Linked DNA regions of Pararhizobium capsulatum DSM 1112. The protein of the gene in region 1 interacts with the protein of each later gene in a pairwise test. Links are inferred from orthologs where the notes say so. Each region holds a gene or a part of one and is shown in the gene's direction. Other genes may lie near its edges.

What was found.
Region 2: the proteins of topA (region 1) and QO002_RS04615 interact in binary tests that used the Escherichia coli proteins (3 or more experiments, as listed by UniProt). The link is inferred for Pararhizobium capsulatum DSM 1112 from one-to-one orthologs.

The regions. Positions count from the first base shown.
Region 1 is NZ_JAUSVF010000001.1:2,483,935-2,495,540, reverse strand. The notes cover bases 5,331-8,537. They hold topA (type I DNA topoisomerase), read left to right. Parts: upstream 5,331-5,652; coding sequence 5,653-8,337; downstream 8,338-8,537. Other genes in these bases: rnr (ribonuclease R), read left to right, coding at 8,340-8,537; QO002_RS12180 (hypothetical protein), read right to left, coding at 5,331-5,352. Outside these bases: QO002_RS12205 (acyl-CoA dehydrogenase family protein), read right to left, coding at 1-890; QO002_RS12200 (aspartate carbamoyltransferase catalytic subunit), read left to right, coding at 1,126-2,085; QO002_RS12195 (dihydroorotase), read left to right, coding at 2,082-3,371; glycerol-3-phosphate 1-O-acyltransferase PlsY, read left to right, coding at 3,393-4,007; DNA-processing protein DprA, read left to right, coding at 4,015-5,163; more of QO002_RS12180, read right to left, coding at 5,098-5,330; more of rnr, read left to right, coding at 8,538-10,715; QO002_RS12165 (DUF983 domain-containing protein), read left to right, coding at 10,796-11,260; QO002_RS12160 (NUDIX hydrolase), read left to right, coding at 11,341-11,606. UniProt on the Escherichia coli protein: Releases the supercoiling and torsional tension of DNA, which is introduced during the DNA replication and transcription, by transiently cleaving and rejoining one strand of the DNA duplex.
Region 2 is NZ_JAUSVF010000001.1:971,275-982,491, reverse strand. Bases 4,415-7,232 are described here. They hold QO002_RS04615 (IMPACT family protein), read left to right. Parts: upstream 4,415-5,438; coding sequence 5,439-6,026; downstream 6,027-7,232. Other genes in these bases: QO002_RS04605 (DUF1810 domain-containing protein), read left to right, coding at 7,160-7,232; QO002_RS04610 (aldo/keto reductase), read left to right, coding at 6,108-7,094; QO002_RS04620 (MerR family DNA-binding protein), read left to right, coding at 4,962-5,369; QO002_RS04625 (MauE/DoxX family redox-associated membrane protein), read right to left, coding at 4,415-4,885. Also shown: QO002_RS04635 (YkgJ family cysteine cluster protein), read left to right, coding at 1-71; putA (trifunctional transcriptional regulator/proline dehydrogenase/L-glutamate gamma-semialdehyde dehydrogenase), read left to right, coding at 224-3,913; more of QO002_RS04625, read right to left, coding at 4,103-4,414; more of QO002_RS04605, read left to right, coding at 7,233-7,582; argB (acetylglutamate kinase), read right to left, coding at 7,642-8,529; QO002_RS04595 (sigma-70 family RNA polymerase sigma factor), read left to right, coding at 8,712-9,251; QO002_RS04590 (anti-sigma factor), read left to right, coding at 9,248-9,967; QO002_RS04585 (fasciclin domain-containing protein), read left to right, coding at 10,388-10,945; peptide-methionine (R)-S-oxide reductase MsrB, read left to right, coding at 11,197-11,217.

The DNA.
Region 1 (11,606 bases):
TCGAGAATAGTGCGGATGCCGGCATCCGGCGTACCAAGCAGGAAGCCGAACGTATCCGAAAACTCGACCTCGGATGAGGCATTGGAGCGATTGCCGAGCTTGTCCTTGAGTCGCTGAAAACGAAGGCCGTTGGCGGATCCATCTTCAAGCAGCCGCGGCACCAGGAAACATCCCAAACCATCACGGGTCTGCGCAAGCATGACAAAGGCGTCGCTCATCGGCGCGGACATGAACCATTTGTGGCCGGCAAGGCGATAGATGCCCTCGCCCACCCGCTCGGCAGTCGAGGTGTTGGCACGAACATCCGTGCCGCCCTGCTTCTCGGTCATGCCCATGCCGATCGTCACGGACGATTTCTGCATCCAGGGGCGGTTCGACGAATCATACTTCCGCGACAGGATTTTGGGCGCCCACTCCTTCTGGACCGCGGGTGAAGCCGTGATAGCGGCGACTGACGCGCTGGTCATCGTCAAGGGGCAAAGATGACCGCATTCGAGCTGGGCGGTGAGATAGAAACGGATAGCGCGCGCCTTGTGGGAGCGTCCCTGCTCATCGGCAACGTTTTCCCAGGCGGAAGCATGCAGACCCGATGTCATCGAGCGGCGCATCAACGCATGCCACGCCGGGTGGAATTCCACGGCGTCCAGACGCTCTCCGCGCGGCCCATGGGTCCTGAGTTTCGGCACGCCCTCATTGGCCATGCGCGCAAGATCCTGCGCCTCCGGCGACGTCACGTAGCGACCGATCGCCTCGAATTCGTCACGCAGCGGACGCGGCATCGCGGAGGCGACATCGACCGCCAGCGGATCGGAGCGAAAGGCATTGATACCGGACCAGAGTTTCGGCTGGTTCAGTTCGGCGAGTTTTTGTTCGGTCCGGTTCAGGGTCATGCGGCGGTTCTAACGCAACTTCCAGAGGTTAGAAACAGGATCGCACAGCGATATCAGCCCTTCCCGCAACTATTTGCGAAGCACCGTGCCAGGCCTGCGACAACAGCGTGACGGGAGCGTCACCAAAGCATGACAAAAGCGGGGAATGGCAGTCGATTATCCGCTTGGCGCCTTGCTGCTCCGGGACACAGCCATTATAGACCCAGCATCTTCATATATAATGAGGCGGATCCACATGGATTTCTTTCCGCATCGGCACCTGCTGGGCATCAAGGGCCTGACGGAGCAAGATATCACGCTCCTTCTCGACCGCGCCGACGAAGCCGTCAAGATTTCACGCCAGCGGGAGAAAAAGACCTCCACGTTGCGTGGTCTCACCCAGATCAACCTGTTCTTCGAAGCATCGACACGGACGCAATCCTCGTTCGAACTCGCCGGTAAACGGCTTGGCGCCGATGTCATGAACATGTCCGTCGGCAATTCTTCGGTCAAAAAGGGCGAGACGCTGATCGATACGGCGATGACGCTTAACGCCATGCATCCGGACGTGTTGGTCGTTCGCCACTCTTCGGCAGGTGCTGCTGCGCTGCTTGCCCAGAAGGTTTCCTGCTCTGTGGTCAATGCCGGTGACGGGCAGCATGAGCATCCGACCCAGGCACTGCTCGACGCGCTCACCATCCGCCGCGCCAAGGGCAAGCTGTCGCGCATCATCGTCGCGATCTGCGGCGACGTGCTGCATTCGCGTGTCGCCCGCTCCAATATCCTGCTCCTCAACCAGATGGGCGCACGGGTGCGCGTGGTCGCACCGGCAACCCTGCTCCCCTCCGGCATCGCCGACATGGGAGCCGAGGTCTACCACTCCATGGAGGAAGGCCTGAAGGGCGCTGACGTCGTGATGATGTTACGCCTGCAGCGCGAGCGCATGGCCGGGGCTTTCGTGCCCTCGGTGCGCGAGTATTTTCGTTATTACGGCCTCGATGCCGAGAAACTGAAAGCTGCCAAGGAAGATGCACTTGTCATGCATCCCGGCCCGATGAACCGCGGCGTCGAAATCGCCTCGGAGATTGCCGACGGCCCACAGAGCGTCATCGAACAACAGGTGGAAATGGGCGTCGCAGTCCGGATGGCCGTGATGGAGACGCTGCTTCTTTCACAAAATCCCGGACTTTCCGAAAATGGAGTGCCGCGCACATGAGTCAGTCCATCGTTCTCACCAACGTCCGCATCATCGACCCGTCCCGCAATGTCGATGAGATCGGCGCCGTCATCGTCAAGGATGGCGTTATCGTCGCCGCCGGTAAGGACGCCAACAACCAGGGGACGCCGGAAGCCACTGAAGTCAAAGATTGCAACGGTCTTGTTGCCGTTCCCGGTTTGGTCGATGCCCGAGTTTTCGTCGGAGAGCCCGGTGCAGAGCATCGCGAGACCATCGAATCGGCGTCACGCGCAGCAGCCGTTGGCGGCGTTACCTCCTTTATCGCCATGCCGGATACGGACCCGGTGATCGATGACATCGCCCTTGTCGAGTTTATGCAAAAGAATGCCCGCGACAAGGCGATCGTCAACGTCTACCCCGCTGCAGCCCTGACGAAAGGACTCGCAGGGACCGAAATGACCGAATTCGGCCTGCTGCGCGAAGCCGGCGCCGTCTGCTTCACGAATGGACGCCGTCCACTGCACGATACGCTCATCCTTCGCCGGGCCATGACCTATGCCCGGGAATTCGGCGCCGTTGTCGCTCTTGAGACCCGCGACAAGTATCTGGGTGCCGGCGGAGTTATGAACGAGGGGCTGCTCGCCAGCTGGCTTGGCCTTTCCGGCATTCCACGCGAAGCGGAAATCATTCCGCTCGAACGTGATCTGCGCGTCGCCGGTCTTACCAAAGGGGCATACCATGCCGCCCAGCTCTCGGTGCCTGAATCGGCCGAAGCGATCGAAGTTGCCCGCAAGCGCGGAGCCAATGTCACCTGCGGCGTTTCGATCAACAATCTGACACTGAACGAAAACGATATCGGTGAATACCGTACGTTCTTCAAGCTCTCGCCGCCACTGCGCAGCGAGGACGACCGGGTGAAGATGGTGGAGGCACTTGCGAAAGGCACGATCGACATCGTCGTCTCCTCCCATGACCCTCAGGATGTTGATACCAAGCGCCTGCCTTTCGCCGATGCGGCCGATGGTGCGATTGGTCTGGAAACTCTTCTCGCTGCAGCGCTGCGCCTTTACCATGATGGCTCAGTGCCGCTCATGCGCCTCATCGATGCGCTCTCCACCCGTCCCGCCGCGATCTTCGGGCTGGAGGCCGGCACGCTGAAACCGGGTGCGAAGGCCGATATCGCTCTCATCGATCTGGAAGAGCCCTGGATTCTATCCAAGGACGCGATCGTTTCGCGCTCGAAGAACACGCCATTCGAAAATGCCCGCTTTACCGGCCGGGTGGTTCAAACCTATGTTGCGGGAAAATTGGTCCACGCCCTGTAAGGCGCGCGACGGCGGGAGGGAATGGTGGAAAACTACGTCTGGCAACTGGCTCCAGCGGCGACGGCCGCCTGCCTTCTCTTTGGTTACCTGCTCGGTTCCATCCCCTTCGGGCTCATCCTCACCCGCATGGCCGGGCTCGGAGATGTGCGCAAGATCGGCTCAGGGAATATTGGTGCCACCAACGTCCTTAGAACAGGCAACAAGAAGCTTGCCGCCGCGACCCTGCTGCTTGACGCCCTCAAGGGCACTGTTGCAGTGGTTGTCGCCGGCCATTGGGGTCTGGACGCCGCGCTTGCCGCAGGTTTTGCCGCCTTTATCGGCCACCTCTTTCCCGTATGGCTCGGCTTCAAGGGCGGAAAGGGCATCGCGACCTATATCGGCGTCCTTCTCGGGGTAGCCCCGCTTATGGTTCTCGTCTTTGCCGCCATATGGCTCGGCATTGCCAAGTTGACGCGTTATTCATCTCTGTCCGCTCTGGTTGCAACTTTGGCCATTCCGATTGTATTGTTCGCCATGGACGACGGGAAGCCGGCTGTACTCTTTACGCTGATGACTGTGATTACCTGGCTCAAGCATCGGGCCAACATCCAGCGTCTGCTTGCGGGGACTGAAAGCCGGATCGGGGACAAGGGATAGGGCACGAATGTCAGATGTTGGCGCAGGACAAACAGGAATTGCGCTGACGGAAAGACAGAGACTGGCATGGTTGCGCCTGATCCGCAGCGACAATGTGGGACCTGCAACCTTTCGTGGATTGATCAATCATTTCGGATCCGCCGAAGCGGCTCTGGAGATGCTACCTGAACTTTCACGACGAGGTGGATCGGCGCGCGCGATCCGCGTGGCGACTGTCGCCGAAGCGGAGCGGGAATTGCAGGCAGCAGCACGATTGGGCGCATGCTTCATCGGCATCGGCGAACCCGACTATCCCCCGGCTTTACGACAGATCGACGGCGCTCCACCGCTGATCGCCGCAAAAGGCCGCCCACAAACAGGAACCCTCCCTGCGCTCGGTATTGTCGGTTCGCGCAACGCTTCGATCTGCGGCACCAAGTTTGCCGCCATGATGGCAAGGGATGTTGGCAAGGCTGGATATGCGATCATCTCGGGTCTGGCGCGCGGCATCGACACTGCTGCCCATCGCGCCAGCCTCGAAACGGGCACAATCGCCGTTCTCGCTGGGGGACTGGACCGCCCCTATCCGCCAGAAAACATCAAGCTTCTGGAGGAAATAACCGGCGGCAACGGCCTTGCCATTACCGAAATGCCGTTTGGTTGGGAGCCACGGGCACGGGACTTTCCGCGCAGAAACCGGCTCATCGCGGGTGTGGCGCTCGGCTTGCTCGTCGTCGAAGCGGCCCAGCGCTCAGGCTCCCTGATCACGGCACGCTATGCGGCCGACTTCGGTCGGATCGTCTTTGCCGTCCCGGGGTCGCCGCTCGATCCGCGCTGCTATGGTACCAATTATCTAATAAAAGAGGGCGCCACGCTTACGACGGAGGCTGGCGACATATTGGAGGCTCTCGCCCCCATCAGCCGCTTGGATCTCTTCACACCGAAGCAAGTCGACGAACCCGAATCGCCCACTGCCGCGGACATGATGCCGCCGAACGAGAACGACCGCTGCCTTATCGTCGATTCCCTCGGTCCGACACCCGTCGAGGTCGATGACATCATCCGCCATACCGGCATGCCGGCCGCGATGGTTTATCTGGTTTTGCTGGAACTAGATCTTGCCGGTCGCCTTCACCGCCATTCCGGCGGCCTTGTTTCCATTGACCTCTCTGTATGATGACGTGTTGCGTGAAACGATGTCGCCTGCTTCCACGGCCGCCATCTCGATGAGATAAACCAGAAGCTCTTCGCGCTGGCTGGCCGCCATAGTGCGCAGCTCCCCCAACATGTGACGCACGTAGCCGATGATATCTGCCGATTGATCTTGCGGGCTTCTGCCCTTTTCTGATGGGAACGCCGTCGCCATGCCTGACGTACTCTTTCTCCAGTGGTCAAGGACCAGCAGCTTGATCGGCGACTAGGACCTGGTCCTGAGACGCCTCTATCCTAGCCAATTTATTCCTGACTCGTTACACTTCGAGAACGATATCTCAAATATCTATAATTGCAATATTAACGTAATAGCGTATAGGTTGCATATCGTTGTGTTTCGCTAATTTCACCTCCGGCACTTGACCCCGGACGAATCCCTGTCCATGTCGGGGCTGCTATATTTCAAGGCGCGCAATCCCGCTGCAGCGCGCATACAAACGGTTGCTCTAAGAATATGACCAATGTCGTCGTCGTCGAATCGCCCGCCAAGGCAAAGACCATCAACAAGTATCTGGGTCCTGGATATAAGGTTCTGGCGTCCTTCGGCCATGTGCGCGACCTCCCCGCAAAGGATGGTTCCGTCTTGCCCGACGATGACTTCGCCATGCTGTGGGAAGTCGACAGTGCTTCGGCGAAACGGGTAAACGACATCGGCGCAGCCCTTAAGGCCTCTGACGGCCTGATCCTCGCGACCGACCCGGATCGCGAAGGAGAAGCGATTTCGTGGCATGTGCTCGATCTTCTGAGAAAGAAGAAGCTGATCGGCGACAAGCCGGTGCAACGCGTCGTTTTCAACGCGATTACCAAAAAGGCCGTGCTCGACGCGATGGCCAATCCGCGCGATATCGATATTCCGCTGGTGGACGCCTATCTCGCCCGCCGCGCACTCGACTATCTCGTCGGCTTCAACCTCTCACCTGTTCTGTGGCGCAAACTGCCGGGCGCGCGTTCGGCGGGCCGGGTCCAGTCCGTTGCGTTGCGTCTCGTCTGCGATCGGGAAGGCGAAATCGAACGCTTTGTTTCCGAAGAATACTGGAACATCTCGGCGCTCCTGAAGACGCCGCGTGGAGATGAGTTCGAGGCGCGGCTTGTATCGGCAGATGGAAAGCGTCTGCAACCGCGCTCTGTGGGCAATGGCGAAGACGCAGGCCGGCTCAAGTCGTTGCTCGAAGGCGCAAGCTATGTCGTCGACAGCGTCGAAGCCAAGCCCGTCAAGCGCAACCCCTCGCCGCCGTTCACGACCTCGACGCTGCAGCAGGCCGCCTCCTCCAAGCTTGGGTTTTCTGCGTCGCGCACCATGCAGGTCGCGCAGAAGCTTTACGAAGGTATTGATCTCGGCGGCGAAACCGTTGGCCTGATCACCTATATGCGTACCGACGGCGTCCAGATGGCAGCTGAGGCGATTGACGCTGCCCGCGAGTCGATCGGCAGCCAGTTTGGCGCACGCTATGTACCGGAAAAGGCGCGTCTTTATTCAACCAAGGCAAAGAACGCACAAGAAGCGCACGAGGCGATCCGCCCAACCGACTTCAACCGCACCCCGGACCAGCTGAAGCGGGTTCTGGATGCGGACCAGTTGCGCCTCTACGACCTGGTCTGGAAGCGCGGCATCGCGAGCCAGATGGCCTCGGCCGAGATTGAGCGCACGACCGTCGAAATTCTGGCTGACAACGGCGGGGCACAAGCGGGCCTGCGTGCGGTTGGCTCCGTTATCCGGTTCGACGGCTTCATTGCCGCCTATACCGACCAAAAGGAAGACGGGGAGCAGAGTGACGACGGGGACGACGAAGGTCGCCTGCCCGAAATCAATGCTCGCGAAAAGCTGGCCAAGGAAAAGATCAATGCCAGCCAGCATTTCACCGAACCGCCGCCGCGTTATTCGGAAGCAAGCCTGATCAAGAAGATGGAAGAGCTCGGCATCGGCCGTCCTTCCACCTATGCCGCAACGCTCGCGACGCTACGTGACCGCGAATATGTTATCATCGACAAGCGCAAGCTGATCCCGGAGGCCAAGGGTCGTCTTGTGACTGCCTTCCTCGAAAGCTTCTTCTCGCGCTACGTCGAATACGATTTCACGGCGTCGCTTGAGGAGAAACTCGACCAGATTTCCGCCGGCGAACTCAACTGGAAGGACGTTCTGCGGGACTTCTGGAAAGACTTCTTCGCGCAGATCGAAGACACCAAGGAACTGCGGGTTACCAACGTTCTCGACGCGCTCAACGAAGAGCTGGCGCCGCTGGTTTTCCCGAAGCGCGAAGACGGCAGTGATCCACGTATCTGCCAGGTCTGCGGCACAGGCAAGCTGTCGCTGAAGCTTGGCAAGTACGGAGCCTTTGTCGGCTGCTCCAATTATCCGGAATGCAACTTCACCCGCCAGCTGTCGTCTGAGAGCAACGGCGACGAGGCGTCTGCGGTCAACGAACCGCAGGCACTTGGCAAGGACCCGCATACCGGCGAGGAAATCACTCTGCGCAGCGGCCGTTTCGGGCCTTACGTGCAGCGCGGCGACGGCAAGGAAGCCAAGCGCTCCAGCCTGCCGAAGGGCTGGACGCCGGCTACGATCGATCATGAGAAGGCGGTTGCGCTGCTTTCGTTGCCACGCGATATCGGCGCGCATCCTGAAACCGGCAAGATGATCTCTTCCGGCCTTGGACGTTATGGACCGTTCATTCTCAGCGATGGGAAGTACGCCAATCTGGAAAGCATCGAGGATGTGTTCTCGATCGGCCTGAACCGCGCGGTCTCCGTGCTGGCCGACAAGCAGTCCAAAGCAGGCGCTGGCCGTGGTGCAGCCCAGGCAGCACTCAAGGAATTGGGTGATCATCCGCAGGGCGGCGCAGTCACTGTTCGCGATGGACGCTACGGTCCCTACGTCAACTGGGGCAAGATCAACGCCACATTGCCAAAGGGCAAGGAGCCCCTGTCAGTGACGCTGGAAGAAGCCATTCCGCTTCTTGCCGAACGCGCTGAAAAGAGTGGAGCAAAGGCACCCAAGGCCAAGGCTGCAGCCAAGCCGAAGGCCACCAAGACGGCCGCAGCAAAGACGGACAAGCCGGAAAAAGCCAAGGCGGCCGCCAAGCCCAAGGCAATAGCTGCCACGGCCAAGACGAAAACAGCGGCAAAGGCCAAGAAGGGCTGATTGTGACACGACCACCACGCGATCGAACCGAACGACCGGTCAAATCGACGGTTCGGCTCGGCCGTGCCGCCAAGCTGTCCACCGCACCGAAAGACACCGCTGCCATCATCCATGGCGCGGTTCCGCCGCGTGATGTGCTGATGAACTTCATCGCCGAAAATCCGGATCGGGCTTCCAAGCGGGAAATCGCAAAGGCCTTCGGGCTGAAAGGTGAGCACCGTATAGAACTGAAGGCCCTACTGCGCGAGCTTGAGCAGGATGGATATGTCGAGAAGAAGCGCAACTCGCTGGTGCGCCCCGGCGCTCTGCCGCCCGTTACGGTTCTTGATATCACCACCCGTGATAAGGACGGCGAACTGATCGGCCGGCCGGCCGAATGGCCGGAAGATGCCGGTGTTGCGCCCGCCGTCTCGATCCGCCAGTCGACCGTCAGCAAGGCCAAGGGCAAGATGCCTGTCGGCGGGCTCGGCGATCGGGTATTGGCCAAGATATTCCCGGCCAAGGATCGCGGCGGGCCGGCCTATACCGCGCGTATAATCAAGGTTCTCGACAGGCGCCGCAACAACAATGCCGCCATGGGTGTTGTTCGTCTCCTGCCGGATGGTGTCGCGCGGATCATGCCGATCGACAAGCGTGGCGAGGAGCTGCAGGTCGAGACGGACGGATTGGCCGATGCCAAGGATGGCGATCTGGTCGAGGTCGAAGTCGCGCGTATCGGTCGCTTCGGCTTGCCGCGGGCGCGCGTGAAAGCCGTCGTCGGTTCGGTTGCCAGCGAGAAGGCGATCTCGATGATCGCGATTCACGCCCACGGCATTCCCTACATCTTCCCCGAAAGCGTGATCCGCGAAGCCGACGCCGCCGGCCCGGCAACAATGGACCATCGCGAAGATTGGCGCAGTCTGCCGCTGATCACCATCGACCCTGCCGACGCCAAGGACCATGACGACGCCGTGCATGCTGAGCCGGACCCGTCACCGGACAACCCGGATGGCGTGATCGTCACCGTCGCGATCGCTGATGTGTCGTGGTATGTGCGACCGAAATCGGCACTCGACCAGGAGGCGCTCAAGCGCGGTAACTCGGTTTATTTCCCGGACCGGGTCGTACCTATGCTGCCGGAGCGCATCTCCAACGAACTTTGCTCACTCAAGGAGAATGTCGACCGCCCGGCGCTTGCCGTGCGCATGCGTTTCTCGAAGGAAGGCCGCAAGGCTGGCCACACCTTCCATCGTATCATGATGCGCAGTGCCGCCAAACTCTCCTACAGCCAAGCCCAGGCTGCGATCGACGGCAATCCGGACGACAAGACGGGGCCGCTGCTCGAGCCCGTCCTGAAGCCGCTCTGGAACGCCTATGCCGTCCTTACGCGTGGACGCGACCGGCGCCAACCGCTCGAACTCAACATGCCGGAACGCAAGATCATTCTGAATGCGGACGGCACGGTTGACCGCGTGTTCGTTCCCGACCGCCTCGATGCCCACAAGCTTATCGAGGAGATGATGATCCAGGCGAACGTTGCGGCCGCTGAAACGCTTGAACTCAAGCGCCAGTCACTGATCTACCGGGTGCATGACGCACCGTCTCTCGCCAAGCAGGAAACGCTCCGCGAATTCCTGGTCACACTCGATCTTTCCCTGGTCAAGGGCGGCAGCATCCGCTCCAATCATTTCAACGGTATCCTGTCGAAGGCAGAGGGCAAGCCGTTCGCGACGATGGTCAACGAGATGGTGCTGCGCTCGCAGAGCCAGGCCGTTTACAGCCCGGAAAACATCGGGCATTTCGGCCTGAACCTGATGAAGTACGCTCACTTCACCTCACCAATCCGTCGTTATGCCGACCTGATAGTGCATCGCGCCTTGGTGTCTTCGCTGAAACTTGGTGACGGCGGCCTGACGCCAGCCGAAGAAGGCGTGATGAACGATATCGCCGCTGAAATTTCGACCTTCGAACGCCGGGCAATGGCCGCCGAGCGCGATACGGTCGATCGGCTAATCGCCCATCATCTCAGCGGCCGGGTCAATGAGGAATTCGATGGGCGTGTCTCCGGCGTGACGAAGGCGGGACTTTTTGTCACCCTACCAACCTATGGTGCCGATGGTTTCGTGCCTATATCTACGCTCGGGCGCGACTATTTCATCTATGACGAGGCGCATCAGGCCCTTTCGGGTGAAAAAACCGGGCTCGGCTATCGTCTTGGTGATGATGTAAGAGTGAAGCTGGTGGAAGCGGTTCCGCTTGCCGGGGCCTTGCGTTTCGAAATGGTTAGCGAAGGGCGAAAGATGCCGACGGCAACGCGCTCGTTCCACAAATCGGGGCGCCGGGACCGGGCAGGTGCTCGCAAGCAACCGGGAACGCGACCTGTGCGCGGCAAACGATAGACGGATGGAGCCTTTGGCGTCGGCGTCGTTCAAAGCGCGCAAGGGCACCATAGGCTGCGTCCAACGTAAAGGATTGACCGATGCAGGCAACTGGCAACACCCAAGAGACAGTTCGTTTCGAGCAGAGCCAAGAGGTTGAGCGTCCTGTCGGCCGCGCGATCAGGCGCGGTATTTTCAACACCTGCCCCGCCTGCGGCAGCGGCAAGTTGTTCGGCAAATTCCTGAAGGCTGTCGATAACTGCTCTGCCTGCGGCGAACGGCTCGATCACCATCGCGCCGACGATTTTCCACCCTATATAGTCGTGACGATCATGGGTCATCTTGTTCTCGGCGGCTTCATGGCGACAGAGATGATGCTGACGCTCTCGAACTGGGCGCATCTGGCAATCTGGGTCCCGATTACCATCGCAGGATCTCTGGCGCTGCTGCAGCCCGTCAAGGGCGGGGTGATCGGCCTGCAATGGGCGTTGCGCATGCATGGTTTCGGCGACCACGACGATAGCCCGGAAGATGTTCTTCCTGCTGCGCGGGATACCTCTGCGTGACGAAGGCCGCCGTGCCAGGTCAAACAGAGCCGGGTGCCACGCGGCCGCGTGCGCTGAGACCGCGTGCAGCAGCTTCACTGATGCTTCTGGACCGCTCTCAAGGCCCGATACGCGTGCTGATGGGCAAGCGCAGCAATGCGCATGTGTTCATGCCCGATCTTCATGTCTTTCCGGGCGGACGTCGAGACCCCGGCGACCACCGGCTTCCCTGGGCGGGAGAACTGCATTCCGCCGTGCAGCAGCGTCTGATGACCGCGACAGGAGGACAGAGTTCGCCTGCGCGCCTGCGGGCCATTGCGATGGCCGCGCTGCGAGAATTGCATGAAGAGGCCCACGTGGCCGTGGG
Region 2 (11,217 bases), 1.5 Mb from region 1 along the record:
GTCTTATGGCTCGCCACCGGCACCGCGATATTCTGGCTGCTGGCGCCTTCCATCATTCTTCGGCGCCATAATCGATACGCCGCATGAAATGCGGATATCGTGAAACGAAATAGTGATAATATCTACATCTCATTGATTTGACCGTATGGATATACGGAAGAAGCAGTCGTATTTTCGCGCCTGATAACAAAGATGCCGCAGAGCGCCTTGAAGGGGATGACCGATGAGCCAGCCGCAACCGATCGCAAACGAAATCGTACACCCCTTTGCCAATTTCGCGCCGCCGATCTCGGCACCGACGCCACTGCGTCAGGCAATTACCGCCGCTTACCGCCTCCCCGAGACCGAAGCCGTACCTGCTCTGCTCGATCAGGCCACGCTGCCGGACGATATCCGCAACCGCGCCAAGAACACCGCCCGCGCCCTGATCACGGCGTTGCGGGGCAAGCACAAGGGCACGGGTGTCGAGGGGCTCGTGCAGGAATATTCGCTGTCGAGCCAGGAAGGTGTGGCGCTGATGTGCCTTGCCGAGGCGCTGCTGCGCATCCCCGACACCGCCACGCGCGACGCCCTTATCCGCGACAAGATCTCTGAAGGTGACTGGAAGTCCCATATCGGCGGCGGCAAGTCGCTGTTCGTCAATGCCGCGACCTGGGGCCTCGTCGTTACCGGCAAGCTCACTTCCACCGTCAACGACCGCAGCCTTTCGGCCGCGCTGACCCGCCTCATCGCCCGCGCCGGCGAACCTGTCATCCGCCGCGGCGTCGATATGGCGATGCGCATGATGGGCGAGCAGTTCGTCACCGGCGAAACCATCGAGGAAGCACTGAAGCGCTCTCGCCCGCTCGAAGCCCGCGGCTTCCGTTATTCCTACGACATGCTCGGTGAGGCCGCGACCACGGCAGCAGACGCCAAGCGCTACTATGCCGATTACGAGAACGCCATCCATGCCATCGGCAAGGCCTCGGCCGGCCGTGGCATCTATGAAGGCCCCGGCATCTCCATCAAGCTTTCGGCGCTGCATCCCCGCTACACCCGCGCACAAGTCGCTCGCGTCATGGGCGAACTCTTGCCGAAGGTGAAGGCGCTGGCGCTGATCGCCAAGGGCTACGACATCGGCCTCAACATCGACGCCGAGGAAGCTGACCGGCTGGAGCTGTCGCTCGACCTGCTCGAAGCGCTGCGCCTCGATCCCGATCTGTCTGGCTGGAACGGTGTCGGCTTCGTCGTACAGGCCTACGGTAAGCGCTGCCCCTTCGTGCTCGATTTCATCATCGATCTCGCCCGCCGCTCCGGCCACCGCATGATGGTGCGCCTTGTGAAGGGCGCCTATTGGGATGCCGAGATCAAGCGCGCCCAGCTCGACGGCCTCGAAGGTTTCCCGGTCTACACCCGCAAGATCTATACGGACGTCTCCTACATCGCCTGCGCCAGGAAGCTGCTTGCCGCCCGCGACGTGATCTTCCCGCAGTTCGCCACCCACAACGCCCAGTCGCTGGCCACGATCTATGAACTGGCCGGCCCCGAATTCAAAGTCGGCGACTACGAGTTCCAGTGCCTTCATGGCATGGGCGAGCCGCTCTATGACGAGGTCGTCGGCAAGGACAAGCTCGACCGCCCGGCCCGCATCTATGCCCCGGTCGGCACCCACGAGACGCTGCTTGCCTATCTGGTTCGCCGCCTGCTCGAAAACGGCGCAAACTCCTCCTTCGTCAACCGCATCGCCGATGCGGCCGTCTCGATCGACGAGCTCATCGCCGACCCGGTTGACATCGTTCGTGCCATGCCCGTTCCCGGCGCCCAGCACGACAAGATCAAGCTGCCTGAAGCGCTTTATGCCGGGCGGCCGAACTCTGGAGGTTTCGACCTCTCGAACGAAACCACGCTTGCGATGCTCGACGACGCGCTGGCGGCCACGACGAAGATCGACTGGCAGGCGGCACCGCTCATCGGCGGCAAGGCGATGGACGGCGACAGCCGGCCGGTGCTGAACCCCGGCGATCTCGGTGATCGTGTCGGCACCGTCGCGGAAACCCGCGAGGTGGATGTCGGCAAGGCAGTCTCGGTTGCGACGGCCGCCGCCAACGAATGGGCCAAGGTCTCCCCTGCGGAGCGGGCCAGCCGCCTCGCGCGCGCCGCCGACCTGATGCAGGAGCGCATGCCCTCGCTTCTCGGCCTCATCATCCGCGAAGCCGGCAAGTCTCTGCCAAACGCCATCGCTGAAGTGCGCGAAGCCATCGACTTCCTGCGCTACTACGCCGAACAGGCAAGCCGCACGCTCGGTCCTGCCCACGCGCCGCTCGGCCCGATCGTCTGCATCAGCCCGTGGAACTTCCCGCTCGCCATCTTCGCCGGCCAGATTGCGGCGGCATTGGTTGCCGGCAATCCCGTGCTGGCAAAGCCGGCCGAGGAAACGCCACTGATCGCCGCCGAAGGCGTGCGCATCCTCCATGAAGCCGGTATTCCCGGCGATGTGCTGCAGCTTCTGCCAGGCGACGGCCGCATCGGCGCGGCGCTTGTCGGCTCCGACGGCATTGCCGGCGTGATGTTCACCGGCTCAACCGAGGTCGCGCGGCTCATCCAGGCGCAGCTTGCCGGCCGCTTGTCCAAGATCGGCAAGCCGATCCCGCTGATTGCCGAAACCGGCGGCCAGAACGCCATGATCGTCGACAGCTCGGCGCTGGCCGAACAGGTCGTCGGCGATGTCATCGCGTCGGCCTTCGACAGCGCCGGCCAGCGCTGCTCGGCTCTGCGCGTGCTCTGCCTGCAGGAAGACGTCGCCGACCGCGTGCTGGCCATGCTTAAGGGCGCGCTGCACGAGCTGGAGATTGGCCGCACCGATCGCCTGTCCGTCGATGTCGGCCCGGTCATCACATCCGAAGCCCAGGGCATCATCGAAAAGCATGTCGAGACGATGCGCGGCATCGGCGCGAAGATCGAGCGGATCGCCCCCGGCGAAACCGCAGACAAGGGCACCTTCGTTGCCCCGACGATCATCGAGCTCAAGCAGCTCTCCGACCTGAAGCGCGAAGTCTTCGGCCCGGTCCTGCATGTGCTGCGCTACCAGCGCGACGACCTCGACCGGCTGATCGATGACGTCAACGCCACCGGCTACGGCCTGACCTTCGGCCTGCACACGCGCCTCGATGAGACGATCGCCCATGTCACGTCTCGGGTGAAGGCCGGCAATCTCTACGTCAACCGCAACATCATCGGCGCCGTCGTCGGCGTACAGCCCTTCGGCGGCCGCGGCCTTTCCGGCACCGGCCCGAAGGCGGGCGGCCCACTCTATCTCGGCCGCCTTGTCCAGACCCCGCCGGTGCCGCCGCAGCATAGCTCCGTGCACAAGGATCCGGCACTGCTCGACTTCGCCAAGTGGTTGGATGGCAAGAGCCTGAAGAACGAGGCTTCGGCGACCCGCGAAACCGGCAGCATCTCGGCGCTTGGGCTTGCCAGCGAGCTTGCCGGCCCGGTCGGGGAAAGCAATCTCTACGCACTCCACCCGCGCGGCCGCATCCTTTCGGTGCCGCAGACAGAGACGGGTCTGTATCGCCAACTGGCCGCCGCGCTTGCGACCGGCAACACGGTCGTGGTCGATGCGGCTTCCGGCCTTCAGGAAAAGCTATCCGGCCTGCCGGCGTCGGTTTCCGCTCGCGTATCCTGGTCGAAAGAGTGGAAGGCGGATGGTCCGTTTGCCGGCGCTCTGGTCGAAGGCGATGCGGAGCGCATCGTTGCCGTCAACAAGGAGATCGCAGGGCTTCCCGGCCCGCTGGTTCTGGTGCAGGCCGCAACCTCGGCCGAGCTGGACAAGAACCCGGACGCCTACTGCCTCAACTGGCTGCTGGAAGAGGTCTCCACCAGCATCAACACGGCTGCCGCCGGCGGCAATGCGAGCCTGATGTCGATCGGCTAATGACTTGAAGCGAAGACGCCGCACCCAAGGCGCGGCGTCTTCAGAGCATCCCTACGCCCACGAGACTCCCCTCCGTCATGGTCGGGCTTTGACCCGGCCATCCATCAGCCTCACCATTCGACGAGAATACCATGGATCTCCGGCTCAATGCCGAGGATGATGACAGAGAGTGGGGCGCCATTTGGCCAGTTAACCCATGTGTCCCATGGATGCGGACATGAACAGCATCCAGATCGCCATGGCGATCATCATCAGGTTTTCCGTCAACGACACAAAACCGAGCGGCACGTTGCTGCCGCCACCGACACAGGCGCATTTCAATTCGCGCTTGTCGATGTAAACAGCCTTGAACACCGAGATGGCCCCGATCGTGCCGATGAACAGCGCGACGGGGATCGAAATCCAGTTCAGTGCACCTGCAATCATCAGGATGCCGGCGCCGGCCTCCGCGAAAGGATAGATGTAACCGTAGCGGACGAAGCGCTTGGCCAGCAGGTCGTAGTTCAGGAACATCGTCGAGAAGCTTTCGATATCCTGCAGCTTCAGCATCGCGAGGATTGCCATGCTGAAGGCAATGAACCACTCGCCGGACCGGATCGTCAGCACCGTTCCAAAGTTCGCATAACTTGCTGCCAGCGCCATCAACGCCGCTATAGCGAAAACAGCAAGAACGGGACGGTAAGTTACGGCTTTCGGATCGCGAACGGTCTTACCTAAAAAGCGCCTGGTATCGTCGTAGCCACCAATGCGCTTGCCGTCGATAAAGGTCTGCGGCGTCGTCTTGACGTCATGCTCCGCCTTGAAGGCATCGGTTTCCTCGCGCGTCTTCAGCCAACGGTCCTCGACCTCGTAGCCCTCGCGCTCCAGAAGATCCTTCGCCTTCAGCCCATAGGGGCAGATGTGAGTTGACATCACCATGCGGTAGAGAACGGCCTTGCGACTTGAACTCTGGCGGCTTACGGCATTCGACATGATGCAATCTTTCAGTGGGTTGGGTATGGCGTGACTGCACCCTATATAGGTTCCGTACCATAGTACGGAGTCAAGGATGTCGGACATAACAATTGCCGGGCTTGCGCGCGAGGGCGGCGTGGGTGTCGAAACGGTGCGTTACTATCAGCGACGCGGTCTTATCGGACTGCCGGAGCGCGGAGCCGGCGGTGGGCTGCGCGGCAACGTTCGCCGTTATGGCGAGGACGATGTACGCCGCCTGCGCTTCATCCGCTCGGCTCAGGCCGCAGGTTTTACCCTGGAACAGATCGGTGAGCTTATCGAACTTGATGCCAGCGAGGACAGGGCACGCGCCCGCCAACTCGCCAACCAGCGCATTGAGGCGCTGGATCAGAAGATTGCCGAGTTGCAGGCCGCGCGAAAGTCTCTGCATCGGCTTGCCCATGATTGCGGCGCCGGCACATCTGGACCCTGCCCGATCCTGACGGCTTTCGACGGCGGCTGATGGCGATTGCCGTGGCATACCAGCTCGTGATCGGCTACACCGGGCGCAACACGGAAATCCCAATCTAGCATGTTTACCCTTCGCACCACCGAGACCTTCAGCCAGGACATCAAAAAGAGCCGCTTCATTGCGATCTATGGCCCTGTGGCCGATGAACAGGAGGCGAAGGACTTCATCGCCGCCCATTCCGACCCGGCCGCCAACCACAATTGCTGGGCCTACCGCATCGGCCAGATCTATCGTTTCAATGATGACGGCGAGCCGAGCGGCACCGCCGGCAAGCCAATTCTGCAGGCCATCGACGGCCAGGGACTGGATCATGTCGCCGTCGTCGTCATCCGCTGGTTCGGCGGCATACTTCTGGGAAGCGGCGGGCTTATCCGCGCCTATGGCGGCACCGCGGCCATGGGCCTGCGCGCTGCCGAAAAAACCGAGGTCATCGAGACTGACGGCGCGAAGATCACCTGCGATTTCTCCGACCTCGCGATCGTCAAGGCACGGCTGTTTTCAAACAGCGTGACGATTTTCGAAGAGAATTTCACCGGCACTGGCGCAATCCTTGAGGTGCAGATGCCGAAGCCATTGCGGGAGGTGGCCCGAACCTTGGTGCGCGATCTCACCCGCGGTCGCGCCACGATGCGTTTCGACGACGAATAGGCTTTCGCCTCTGTCATAATCGGCTTAGAAACGCCGGCTAAAGAGAAGCGATATTTCAACAGCATAGGCGAGGACCCCATCATGAAAACAAGAACGCTTGGCCGCACGGGCGCGACCATTTCCGAAATCGGCTTCGGTGCCTGGCAGATCGGCGGCGCCTGGGGTGATGTTTCCGAGGAAGACGGCAAGCGGGCGCTCAACGCCGCTCTCGATGCCGGCGTCACCCTCATCGATACCGCTGACGTCTATGGCGACGGCCGCTCGGAAAAGATCATTGCCTCAGTGCTGAAGGAGCGCAGCGGAGACAAGCCTTTCGTTGCCACCAAGGCCGGCCGCCGGCTGAACCCGCATGTAGCGGATGGCTATACCGGCGCCAACATCGAAGCTTTCATCGATCGAAGCCTCAGCAATCTCGATGTCGAGACACTCGATCTGGTGCAACTCCACTGCCCGCCGACCGATGTCTACTACCGCCCTGAAATGTTCGGCGCGCTGGATGATCTCGTCACCAAGGGCAAGATCCGCGCCTATGGCGTTTCCGTCGAGCGTGTCGAGGAAGCGCTGAAGGCCGTCGAATATCCGGGTGTCGCGACGATCCAGATCATCTACAACATCTTCCGCCAGCGGCCGCAGGACCTTTTCTTCGAAGAAGCCATCAAGAAGAATGTCGGCGTCATCGTGCGCGTGCCGCTCGCCTCCGGACTGCTTTCGGGCAAGATCACTTCCGAGACCAAGTTCGCGGATGACGACCACCGCAAGTTTAACCGTCATGGTGAGTTCTTCGATGTCGGCGAGACCTTTGCCGGCGTGCCGTTCGATCTCGCGCTCGAAGCCGTCGAGCAGGTCCGCCCGCTGGTGCAGGAAGGCGTAACCATGGCGCAGTTCGCACTTGCCTGGATCTTGCAGAGCAAGGCCGTCTCCGCCGTCATCCCCGGTGCGCGCAACGAGACTCAGGCCAGGGGCAATGCCGCCGCCAGCGACATCGCCGCTCTTCCGCCGGAAACCATGCAGGCGCTTGCCGATGTTTACCAGCGCCTGATCAAGGCACACGTTCACCAGAAGTGGTAATATCGAGCTGAACCGATCGCCTTCTGCTGCGTTGACGATCGGTGTCAGCGCGGCAGGAGGAGACCATGCAGGACAATCTTCAATGCTTCGTCGATGCCCAGGCGCCGGTCTACGATGCCGCACTGGGCGAGCTGCGCGCCGGCCACAAGACAACGCACTGGATGTGGTTCATCTTCCCGCAGATCGCCGGCCTCGGCCATTCATCGATGGCACAACGTTACGCGATCTCGGGCCTGGAGGAGGCCAAAGCCTACCTGTCTCATCCGTTGCTCGGCCAACGGCTGAGGGAATGCACAGAGGCGGTCTGCGCCACCAGCGGCCGCTCGGCACATGAGATCTTTGGTTCGCCAGATGATATGAAGTTTCGCTCGTCCATGACACTTTTTGCAATCGCCGCGCCGCAAGAGAGTATTTTTGGCACCGCCATCGAACGCTTCTTCGACAGCGAAGACTCGGCGACGCTTGATCGGCTTGCAGCAGAACGCTGAGAAAATGCCGTAGCGAGAGAGGCGTGCCCGGCGATCACTTGTCACCGGGCAGGCTCGTATCAGGGAACGATCAGCGTGCCGGCGCCGTGCTCGGTGAAGATTTCGAGCAGCACGGAATGGGCGGTCTTGCCGTTCAGGATGACGACGCCCTGCACACCGGCATCAATCGCCTCGATGCAGGTTTCCACCTTGGGGATCATGCCGCCGGAGATCGTGCCATCCTTGATCAAGGCGCGAGCTTCGGCCACCGAAAGCTCCTTGATCAGTTCGCCCTGCTTGTTGAGAACGCCGGGAACATCCGTCAGGAACAGGAGACGCGTGGCATTCAGCGCACCGGCGATCGCGCCGGCGAAGGTATCGGCATTGATATTGTAGGTCGCGCCGTCGCGGCCCGGAGCAACCGGAGCGATGACCGGGATCATCTCCGAGCGGGCCAGGAGATCGAGCAGCGTGCGGTCGACTTCGACCACTTCGCCGACGAAGCCGAGATCGAGCACACGCTCGATATTGCTGTCGGGATCGACAATGGTCTTCTTGGCCTTTTCGGCGAAGACCATGTTGCCGTCCTTGCCGCAGAGCCCAATTGCCCATTCGCCGGTCTGGTTGATGAGCGCGACGATCTCCTTGTTGATGGAGCCGGCCAGAACCATTTCGACGATCTCGACGGTCTTGGCGTCGGTGACGCGCAGGCCACCTTCGAATTTCGATTCTATCCCCATCTTGGTCAGCATCGCGCCGATCTGCGGGCCGCCGCCATGCACGACGATCGGGTTGACCCCTGATTGCTTCAAAAGCGCGATATCAGCGGCAAATGCCTTGCCGAGCTCGGGATCGCCCATGGCATGGCCACCATATTTCACGACGATCGTCTTGTTTTCATAACGCTGCATATAGGGCAGCGCCTGCGCAAGAAGACGTGCCTGGGTTTCGCTTTCGGATGCGGTCATGGGGAGGAACCTTCAAAAAATGCCGGATGCTGTGTAGCGCAAGTTTTTCGCCGAGGGAATGATCCGTCGCGAAGATAACGCCGTAGTGACGGCCGGCAAGAAACAGGGCAAGCTGGTTCAGCGTTCTCCATGTCCCTGCTTGGCATGATTCGACGCATTTCGGGAGGCAAGGTGAACTGTTGATGGCTACAGACGACACGGCTACCCTGCTTCAACGTGTTTCGCTGAGGGATCGTCAGGCGTTTTCGGCGCTCTACCGTGGCACAAGCTCGAAACTCTTTGGCATCTGCCTTCGTATCTTGCGCGATAGGGCAGAAGCGGAAGAGGCATTGCAGGACGTCTACATCAAGATCTGGCAGAAGGCCGGGAATTATGCCGCAACCGAAACCCACCCTGCAGGCTGGCTCGCCGCAATTGCCCGTAACCATGCAATCGATGTCCTCAGGGCGCGAAAGCCAGTGGCCAACACGATCGATGATGCTTATGATCTGGCCGATCCATCACCTGATCCAGAACACTCGGCGATGATGAGTGGAGAAGGCAGGCGGATCGACAATTGCATGCGCGAGCTGGAGACAGACAGAGCCGATGCCGTGCGCAAGGCCTATATCGACGGCCACAGCTACCAGGAACTGGCGGAACAGTTCAATATTCCGCTGAACACGATGCGAACGTGGCTGCGCCGCAGCCTCTTGAAACTGAAAGAGTGCATGGAGAGATGAGCACACAGACCCCGAAGCGTGGTGATTCACAACGTGACGAAGTCATCGCGGGCGAGTATGTGCTCGGCGTCCTGTCGACCGATGATCGCAGGAAGGTTGAAGCGCGCATAGTGCTCGACAGCAACTTTGCCGCCATGGTTAATCGCTGGCAGACCAACCTCTCCTCCTTCGACAACGCCTATGAAGCGGTAACGCCGCGGCCCAAGGTCTATGCGACCATCGAGCGTCGCCTCTTCGATCAACCGGCCCCGACGGAGACCAGCGGGCTCTGGAATTCGCTCGCCTTCTGGCGGGTGCTGACGGGTCTCGCGCTTGCAGGGCTTGCCGCGATCGCGGTGCTGGAAAGCGTTACCTTTACCGCGCCACAGCCCCCCACTGCAGCCCCGATCCTTGCGGAACTTTCCAGCGAGGGTAACGCCGTCGCCCTCTTCGCAAGTTATGACCCTACCCATGGGAAGCTGACGATAACCCCTGTTGCCGCCAACCAGCCGGAGCCTCGCTCGCTCGAAGTCTGGATGATCGAGGATGGCAGCGCACCAAAGTCGCTCGGCGTCCTGCCGCAGTCCGGCGAGGGCGAGATTTCCATCGCGCCGGAGATGGCCCAAAAGCTGGGTGCCGGCGTAACGCTCGCGGTCAGCCTGGAACCCGTTGGCGGCTCGGCGACAGGCGCCCCGACAGGCGCGGTCGTTGCAGCCGGGAAGACGCATCTTCGCTAATCGGAGAGTCCGTACAATCTGCATCTAGCAAAGGCGGCGAAAATCGTCACGCGCGCCTTCTCCGCGAGCGAAAGTATTTGTCGAGAAGGTGTGGCTGGCTCCCTCTGCTCCCCAGCGGGGAGAAGGTGGCGCGTAGCGCCGGATGGAGGGGGGGCGGCTGGCTCTGAACAAGCGGAGACACCCCCTAATCACCTCGCATCCGCTCGGCACTTCTTCCCGCTGGGGAGAAGAGGGAGTTCGCGGCTAACATTTCCCGCCTTCCACAAGCACAACCGCCAATCCCGCCACATTTCCTTCATCAGACCCTGAAACTCTTTCCCACTCCCTCCCGTACATCCTTTGTCCTCTGCGCAGAGAACGACAACCTTGAAACGGGAGAAGGCCGTTATTGGCCTAAAGAGATCAATGGAGAGAATGCCAATGTTTAAGTCCCTGCTGCGTACGACCGCGGTTGCTTCGATCCTCGCTGTCAGCGCGCTTGCTGCCCATGCCGAAAACCCGATGGTTGGCGGCGCTCCGATGTATGAGAACAAGACGATCGTCGAGAACGCTGTCAATTCCAAGGACCACACGACGCTGGTCGCAGCCGTCAAGGCCGCAGGCCTTGTCGACACACTTTCCGGCGCCGGTCCGTTCACAGTCTTTGCACCGACCAACGAAGCCTTCGAGGCACTTCCGGCCGGTACGGTCGATACGCTGTTGAAGCCTGAAAACAAGGATCAGCTGACCAAGGTTCTGACCTGCCACGTCGTTGCGGCCAACGCCATGTCTGATGCCATCGACAAGATGGTGATGGACGATGGCGGCACTCATGACGTCAAGACCGTGGGCGGCTGCATTCTGAAAGCCAAATCCGAGGGCGGCAAGATCACGCTGACCGATGAGACCGGCGGTGTCGCGACAGTCACCATCGCCGACGTCAAGCAGTCGAACGGTGTCATCCATGTCATCGACAAGGTTCTTCTGCCGAAGAGCTAAGCCTTAGAGTTTGTCAGGGAAAAGTGAGAACCGGTTTTCCCGAAAAGACAAACGCAACCAAAAAAATCTCTAAAGGGTTCAGGGTCGGGCTCCTTGCCGACCCGCGCATGGCTTCAACCCGAAAAGGTTGGGGCCATGCGCATTTTATCTCCGGACAGGCCGGCGGCATCACGCGCCATTGACGACCATGTGCTTTGCCGAGACGTTGGCCCGGCGCTAATATGAGGTCATGATCCATGGGGAGAGAACTGATGCCCAGCCGCCGTATTTTC